Cyanobium sp. PCC 7001: one gene and its partner. The protein of the gene in region 1 binds, or shares a complex with, the protein of each later gene. Links are inferred from orthologs where the notes say so. Each region holds a gene or a part of one and is shown in the gene's direction. Other genes may lie near its edges. The genes, in order: rimM and rpsS.

The links.
Region 2: the proteins of rimM (region 1) and rpsS are in contact, whole or in part, in a crystal structure (PDB 3A1P), measured with the Thermus thermophilus proteins. The link is inferred for Cyanobium sp. PCC 7001 from one-to-one orthologs. Residues at the interface, in WP_008632437.1 of Thermus thermophilus: Val4, Glu5, Ile6, Gly7, Arg8, Arg22, Gly23, Glu24, Val26, Leu84, Glu85, Glu86, Gly87, Arg88, Tyr89, Tyr90, Tyr91, Phe92, Leu94, Asp111, Ile112, Leu113, Asp114, Ala115, Gly116, Ala117, Gln118, Asp119, Val120, Ile122; in WP_011173711.1 of Thermus thermophilus: Lys28, Arg29, Leu30, Lys32, Thr48, Gln56, His57, Val58, Pro59, Val60, Tyr61, Thr63, Met66, Glu73, Phe74, Pro76, Thr77, Arg78, Arg81, His83, Gly84, Lys85, Glu86, Ala87, Lys88, Ala89, Thr90, Lys91, Lys92, Lys93.

Annotation. Positions count from the first base shown.
Region 1 is NZ_DS990556.1:2,139,976-2,143,263, reverse strand. The notes cover bases 242-3,222. They hold rimM (ribosome maturation factor RimM), read left to right. Parts: upstream 242-1,463; coding sequence 1,464-1,982; downstream 1,983-3,222. Other genes in these bases: CPCC7001_RS10530 (mannose-1-phosphate guanylyltransferase/mannose-6-phosphate isomerase), read left to right, coding at 2,050-3,222; CPCC7001_RS10540 (NAD(P)H dehydrogenase subunit NdhS), read right to left, coding at 1,225-1,404; CPCC7001_RS10545 (ribonuclease III family protein), read left to right, coding at 510-1,247. Outside these bases: more of CPCC7001_RS10530, read left to right, coding at 3,223-3,288. UniProt on the Escherichia coli protein: One of at least 4 proteins (Era, RbfA, RimM and RsgA/YjeQ) that assist in the late assembly stage of the 30S ribosomal subunit.
Region 2 is NZ_DS990556.1:1,548,132-1,551,386, forward strand. What follows is about bases 255-3,202. They hold rpsS (30S ribosomal protein S19), read left to right. Parts: upstream 255-1,564; coding sequence 1,565-1,840; downstream 1,841-3,202. Other genes in these bases: rplD (50S ribosomal protein L4), read left to right, coding at 255-352; CPCC7001_RS07720 (50S ribosomal protein L23), read left to right, coding at 345-647; rplB (50S ribosomal protein L2), read left to right, coding at 666-1,529; rplV (50S ribosomal protein L22), read left to right, coding at 1,844-2,197; rpsC (30S ribosomal protein S3), read left to right, coding at 2,218-2,946. In the rest of the region: more of rplD, read left to right, coding at 1-254; more of rplP, read left to right, coding at 3,203-3,255. UniProt on the Escherichia coli protein: In the E.coli 70S ribosome in the initiation state it has been modeled to contact the 23S rRNA of the 50S subunit forming part of bridge B1a; this bridge is broken in the model with bound EF-G.

The DNA of each region.
Region 1 (3,288 bases):
TGCGACCGGCCCCCGGCTGGGTCCTCCCAACAGCCCGGCAGGCATCATGGAGACCGAAAGCAGGCGAGGTGATCGCGATCGGGTGAGGCAGGCCTGCGGGCCGCGCCCCAGCCCGGTTGAGGAAAGTCCGGGCTCCCCAATGGCCAGGCTTGCTGGGTAACGCCCAGTGCGGGTGACCGTGAGGAGAGTGCCACAGAAACACACCGCCGATGGCTCCGCTTCCGCTGCGGTGGAGACGAGCACAGGCAAGGGTGCAAAGGTGCGGTAAGAGCGCACCAGCAGCATCGAGAGGTGCTGGCTCGGTAAACCCCGGCCGGGAGCAAGGCCCAGGGACCAACGGTTGGCCATGACACCGGTCCCGCCCCAAGTGCGCCGCTCGAGGCCGCCGGAGACGGCGGTCCCAGACAGATGATCACCCCGGGCAGGGTCCGCCCCACCCGGAACAGAACCCGGCTTACGTCCTGCTTTCCCCCCTTCGGTGCCGCCCCACCCCCGTTCCCGAGCGTCCCGTGAACCCCGATCGCCGTCGCCAACTGGTGGCCTTCCTGGCCAGCCTCGGCATCGATCCCCTCCACCCCGGGGGCCCGGGCGACGACCCGGCCCTGCTGGCCCCGATCGAGGAGGCCCTCACCCACACCTCGGCCCGCCAGCGCGGCAACCATGAGCGGCTGGAGTTCCTCGGCGATGCCGTGCTGCGGCTGGCCGCCTCGGAATACCTGCACCGCCATCACCCCCAGCTCGGCGTGGGCAGCCAGTCGGCCCTGCGCAGCCAGCTGGTGAGCGACCGCTGGCTGGCCGAGCTGGCGGACAGCTGCGGTCTGGAGACGGTGTGGCGCATCGGGCCGATGGCCCGCGGCGATCGGGCCGGCATCGCCACCGTGCGCGCTGAGCTGTGCGAGGCGCTGATCGGAGCGGTCTACCGCTGCTGGGGCGACTCCCTCGAGCCGGTGCTCACCTGGCTCACGCCCCACTGGCAGCAGGCCAGCCAGGAGCTGCTGGCCGATCCCGACCGCCACAACTGGAAATCGGCCCTGCAGGAATGGACCCAGGGCCAGGGGCTGGGGCTGCCCAGCTACAGCTGCGAGGAGCGCAGCACGCTGCACGCCGATCCCCGCCGCTTCTCCTGCAGGCTCACGCTGGGGGCAGGAAACGAGAGCTGGGATGGCTGGGGTCCGTCCCGGCGGGCGGCGGAGCAGGATGCCGCCCGTCAGGCCCTGGCCTGGATCAGATCTGCTGGAGGGTCGTGATCGGCATGGTCACGAGCTTGTCCCAGTTGCCGCCCTCGAACAGCACGGCGGCGCGGCTGCCGCTGATCCGCTGCACGAAACCCTTGTAGCCGTTGTAGATCGAGCGCACGTCACGCACCACCACGGTGGTGCCCGGCAGGATCGGCAGGTCGGCCATGGGGGGAAATCGGCGTGGCGCCATTATCGGCGGCAGCAGCCTGATCGGGCCTGATCGGAATGAACAACCTCCTGGTGGTGGGCAAGGTGGTGGCGGCCCAGGGTCTACGCGGTGAGGTGCGGGTGCTGCCGATGAGCGACTTTCCCGAGCGCTTCACCCGGCCCGGCCGCCGCTGGCTGCAGCGGCGCGGCGCCGAGCCCCGGGAGGTGGAGCTGCTGACCGGGCGCCAACTACCGGGCAAGGAGCTGTTCGTGCTGCGCCTGGCCGGGGTGGAGAGCCGGGATGCGGCCGAAGCGCTGGTGGGGGAGGAGCTGCTGGTGCGCTCCGACGACCGGCCCAGGCTGGCCAAGGGGGAGTTCCATCTGCTCGACCTGGTGGGGCTGGAGGTGCGGCTGCTGGCCAGCGGCGAGGTGGTGGGCACCGTGACCGACCTGATCCACGCCGGCAACGATCTGCTGGCGGTGGCCGCCGGCGATCGCCAGCTGCTGATTCCCTTCGTGGCGGCGATCGTGCCCGAGGTGAAGCTGGCCGAGGGGTGGATCGGCATCACGCCGCCGCCGGGGCTGCTGGAGCTCTGAGCCCCGGCACGGTGAGCAGCATCGCCCTGGCGGGCTGCCGTTGAATGGGGTCGAGGCTTCGGGTCCGATGAGCACCAGTCCCAGCAGCAGCAGCCCCAGCAGCAACACCACCTCCTTGGGCGGCACCGCCCTGGTTCCCGTGATTCTCTGCGGCGGCACGGGCACCCGCCTGTGGCCCCTGTCGCGGGCGAGCTATCCCAAGCAGTACTGGGCCCTGGGGGGCAGTGGCGACGAAACCCTGCTGCAGCAGACGGTGCAGCGCCTCAACGGGCTGGCCGGTCTGGCGCCGCCGCTGCTGATCTGCAACGAGGACCACCGCTTCATCGTGGCCGAGCAGATGCGGCAGATCGGCGTGGAGCCGGCCGGCATCCTGCTCGAACCGATCGGCCGCAACACCGCCCCGGCGGTGGCGGTGGCAGCGCTGCAGGCCACGGCCAAGGGCGACGATCCCCTGCTGCTGGTGCTGGCGGCCGACCATCTGGTGCGCGATCCGGCCCGCTTCCGCCAGACCGTGACGGCCGGGCTTGCCGCGGCGGAGGCCGGGCGGCTGGTGGCCTTCGGCATCGTGCCCACCGCCCCCGAGACCGGCTACGGCTACATCGAGGCGGCCGAACCCCTGGCGGCAGACGCCGACGCCCCTCCGCGGGCGGTGCCGATCGCCCGCTTCGTGGAGAAGCCCGACCGGGCCACGGCCGAGGGCTTCCTGGCCTCGGGCCGGTTCACCTGGAACAGCGGCATGTTCCTGTTCCGGGCCAGTGCGGTGCTGGCGGAACTGGAGCGGCTGGCGCCGGAGGTGGTGAGCGCCTGCCGCGCGGCGCTGGAGCACGATGCCGCCGATCTCGATTTCCTGCGGCTGGAGCGGGAGGCCTTCGCCGGCTGCCCGAGCGTGGCGATCGACGTGGCCGTGATGGAGAGGACGGAGCTGGGCAGCGTGCTGCCGCTGCAGGCGGGCTGGAGCGATGTGGGCAGCTGGAGCGCCCTGTGGGAAACGGCCGACCAGGACGCCGCCGGCAACGTGCTGCGGGGCCGGGTGATCAGCGAGGAGAGCCGCAACTGCTACCTGCGCAGCGAACACCGCCTGGTGGTGGGGCTGGGTGTGGAGGATCTGGTGGTGGTGGAAACCGACGACGTGGTGCTGGTGGCCCACCGCGACCGGGCCCAGGACGTCAAGACCGTGGTGGGCCTGCTGGAGCGGGTGGGAGCACCGGAGAGCCGTGCGCACCGGAAGATCTACCGGCCCTGGGGCTCCTACGACGGCGTGGTGGAGGGGGAGCGCTGGCAGGTGAAGAAGATCGTGGTGAATCCC
Region 2 (3,255 bases), 590 kb from region 1 along the record:
CAGCTACGCACTGGCGATGAACCGCAAGGAGCGTCGCCTGGCCCTCCGCACCGCGCTGATGAGCCGGGTGGAGGACATCACCGTGGTGAAGGGCTTCGGCGCCGGGCTCGACACTCCCAAAACCAAGGAGATCACCGCCGCCCTCACCCGCCTCGGCATCGAGGCCGGCGCCAAGGTGCTGGTGATCCTCGACAACGCCTCCGAGGCCGTGCGCAAGTCCGTGCGGAACCTCGAGAAGGTGAAGCTGATCGCCGCCGATCAGCTCAACGTGTTCGACCTGCTCCACGCCAACAAGCTGGTGGTGAGCGAGGAGGCACTCGCGAAGATTCAGGAGGTCTACGGCGATGGCTGAACGTTTTGCAGGCCGGCTCGCGGATGTGATCCGCAGGCCGCTGATCACCGAGAAGGCCACCCGTGCCCTCGAACTGAACCAGTACACCTTCGAGGTGGACCATCGGGCCGCCAAGCCCGACATCAAGGCCGCCGTCGAAACCCTCTTCGACGTGAAGGTGGTGGGCGTGAGCACCATGAACCCGCCGCGTCGCACCCGCCGCGTCGGCCGCTTCGCCGGCAAGCGCGCCCAGGTCAAGAAAGCGGTGGTGCGCCTGGCCGAGGGCAACGCCATCCAGCTGTTCCCTGAGTCCTGAGGAGGGGTCTGAAACCACATGGCAATCCGTAACTACCGCCCCACCACGCCCGGCACCCGCACCCGCGTCGCCAGTGACTTCACCGAAGTCACCGGCCGCGGTCGGGAGCGGGGCCTGGTGGTGGCCAAGCACCGCCGCAAGGGCCGCAACAACCGCGGCGTGATCACCTGCCGCCATCGCGGCGGCGGCCACAAGCGCCTCTATCGCCTCGTCGACTTCCGCCGGGACAAGCACGGCGTGGTGGCGAAGGTGGCGGCCATCCACTACGACCCCCACCGCAATGCCCGGCTGGCCCTGCTCTTCTACGCCGATGGCGAGAAGCGCTACATCCTGGCCCCCGCCGGGATCGAGATCGGCCAGCAGGTGGTGTCCGGCCCCGAGTCCCCGATCGAGACCGGCAATGCCCTGCCGCTCTCGGCCATCCCCCTGGGCTCCAGCGTTCACAACGTGGAGCTGTACGCCGGTCGCGGCGGCCAGATGGTGCGCACCGCCGGTGCCAGCGCCCAGGTGATGGCCAAGGAAGGTGACTATGTCGCTCTCAAGCTGCCCTCCACCGAGGTGCGCCTGGTGCGCCGCGAGTGCTACGCCACCCTCGGCGAAGTGGGCAACTCCGAGGTGCGCAACACCAGCCTGGGCAAGGCCGGTCGCAAGCGCTGGCTGGGCCGCCGCCCCGAGGTGCGCGGCTCGGTGATGAACCCCTGCGACCACCCCCACGGTGGTGGTGAGGGCCGTGCTCCGATCGGCCGCTCCGGCCCCGTCACCCCCTGGGGCAAGCCGGCCCTCGGCCTCAAGACCCGCAAGCGGAACAAGCCCAGCAACCGGTTTGTGCTCCGGAAACGTCGCCGCACCTCCAAGCGGAGCCGTGGCGGACGCGATTCCTGATGAACCACACCGCTTTGCCCGCTTCCTGAACCGCTATGGGACGTTCACTCAAAAAAGGCCCGTTTGTCGCCGACAGCCTGCTTCGCAAGGTTGAAAAGCAAAACGCCGCCAACGACAAGACCGTGATCAAGACCTGGTCACGCGCTTCCACCATCCTGCCGATGATGATCGGCCACACGATCGCCGTTCACAACGGCAAATCGCACGTGCCGGTCTATGTCACCGAGCAGATGGTGGGCCACAAGCTCGGGGAATTCGCCCCCACCCGCACCTTCCGGGGCCACATCAAGGACAAAAAGGGAGGCCGTTGATCCATGGCTAACACCGCTCCGAATCAGGCGCTCGCCCACGGCCGCTACATCCGCGGTTCCGTGAGCAAGGTGCGCCGGGTTCTCGACCAGATCCGCGGCCGCACCTACCGCGAGGCGCTGATCATGCTCGAGTTCATGCCCTACCGCTCCACCGGACCCATCACCAAGGTGCTGCGCAGCGCCGTGGCCAACGCCGAGCACAACCTCGGCATGGATCCGGCCAGCCTGGTGGTCACCACCGCCAGCGCTGACATGGGCCCCTCCATGAAGCGCTACCGGCCCCGAGCACAGGGTCGCGCCTACGCGATCAAGAAACAGACCTGCCACATCAGCATTGCTGTGGCTCCTTCCGCCTGACCCCCGAGGACACCGCACCGATGGGACACAAAATCCATCCAACCGGCCTGCGCCTGGGGATCACCCAGGACCACCGCTCCCGCTGGTACGCCCCGAGCAAGACCTATCCCACCCTCCTCCAGGAGGACGATCGGATCCGCAAGTTCATCCACAAGAAGTACGGCGCCGCCGGTATTTCCGATGTGCTGATCGCCCGCAAGGCGGACCAGCTCGAAGTGGAGCTCAAGACCGCCCGCCCCGGCGTGCTGGTGGGCCGCCAGGGCAGCGGCATCGAAGATCTCCGCAACGGCATCCAGAAGACCGTGGGTGATGCGAACCGTCAGGTGCGCATCAACGTGGTGGAAGTGGAGCGCGTCGACGCCGACGCCTTCCTGCTGGCCGAATACATCGCCCAGCAGCTGGAGAAGCGGGTGGCCTTCCGCCGGGTGATCCGCATGGCCGTGCAGCGGGCCCAGCGGGCCGGCGTGCTGGGCCTGAAGATCCAGGTGAGCGGCCGTCTCAACGGCGCCGAGATCGCCCGCACCGAGTGGACCCGGGAAGGCCGGGTGCCGCTGCACACCCTGCGCGCCGACATCGACTACGCCACCAAGCTGGCCAGCACCACCTACGGGGTGCTGGGCATCAAGGTGTGGGTGTTCAAGGGCGAGGTGTTGCCGGGCCAGAAGGAGCAACTGCCCGTGGGCGCCGCTCCCCGCCGCCGGACCAGCCGGCAGCCCCAACAGTTCGAAGACCGTTCGAACCAGGAGTGATCAGGAGGCCTGAACCATGCTGAGTCCAAGACGCGTCAAGTTCCGCAAGCAACAGCGAGGCCGCATGCGCGGCGTCGCCACGCGCGGCAACACCATCGCCTTCGGGGAGTTCGCCCTGCAGGCCCAGGAGTGCGGGTGGATCACCTCCCGCCAGATCGAAGCCAGTCGTCGCGCCATGACCCGCTACGTCAAGCGGGGCGGCAAGATCTGGATCCGGATCTTTCCCGACAAGCCGGTCACCATGCGCCCCGCCGAGACCCGCATGGGTTCCGGCAAGGGCAACCCGGAGTTCTGGGTGGCGGTGATCAA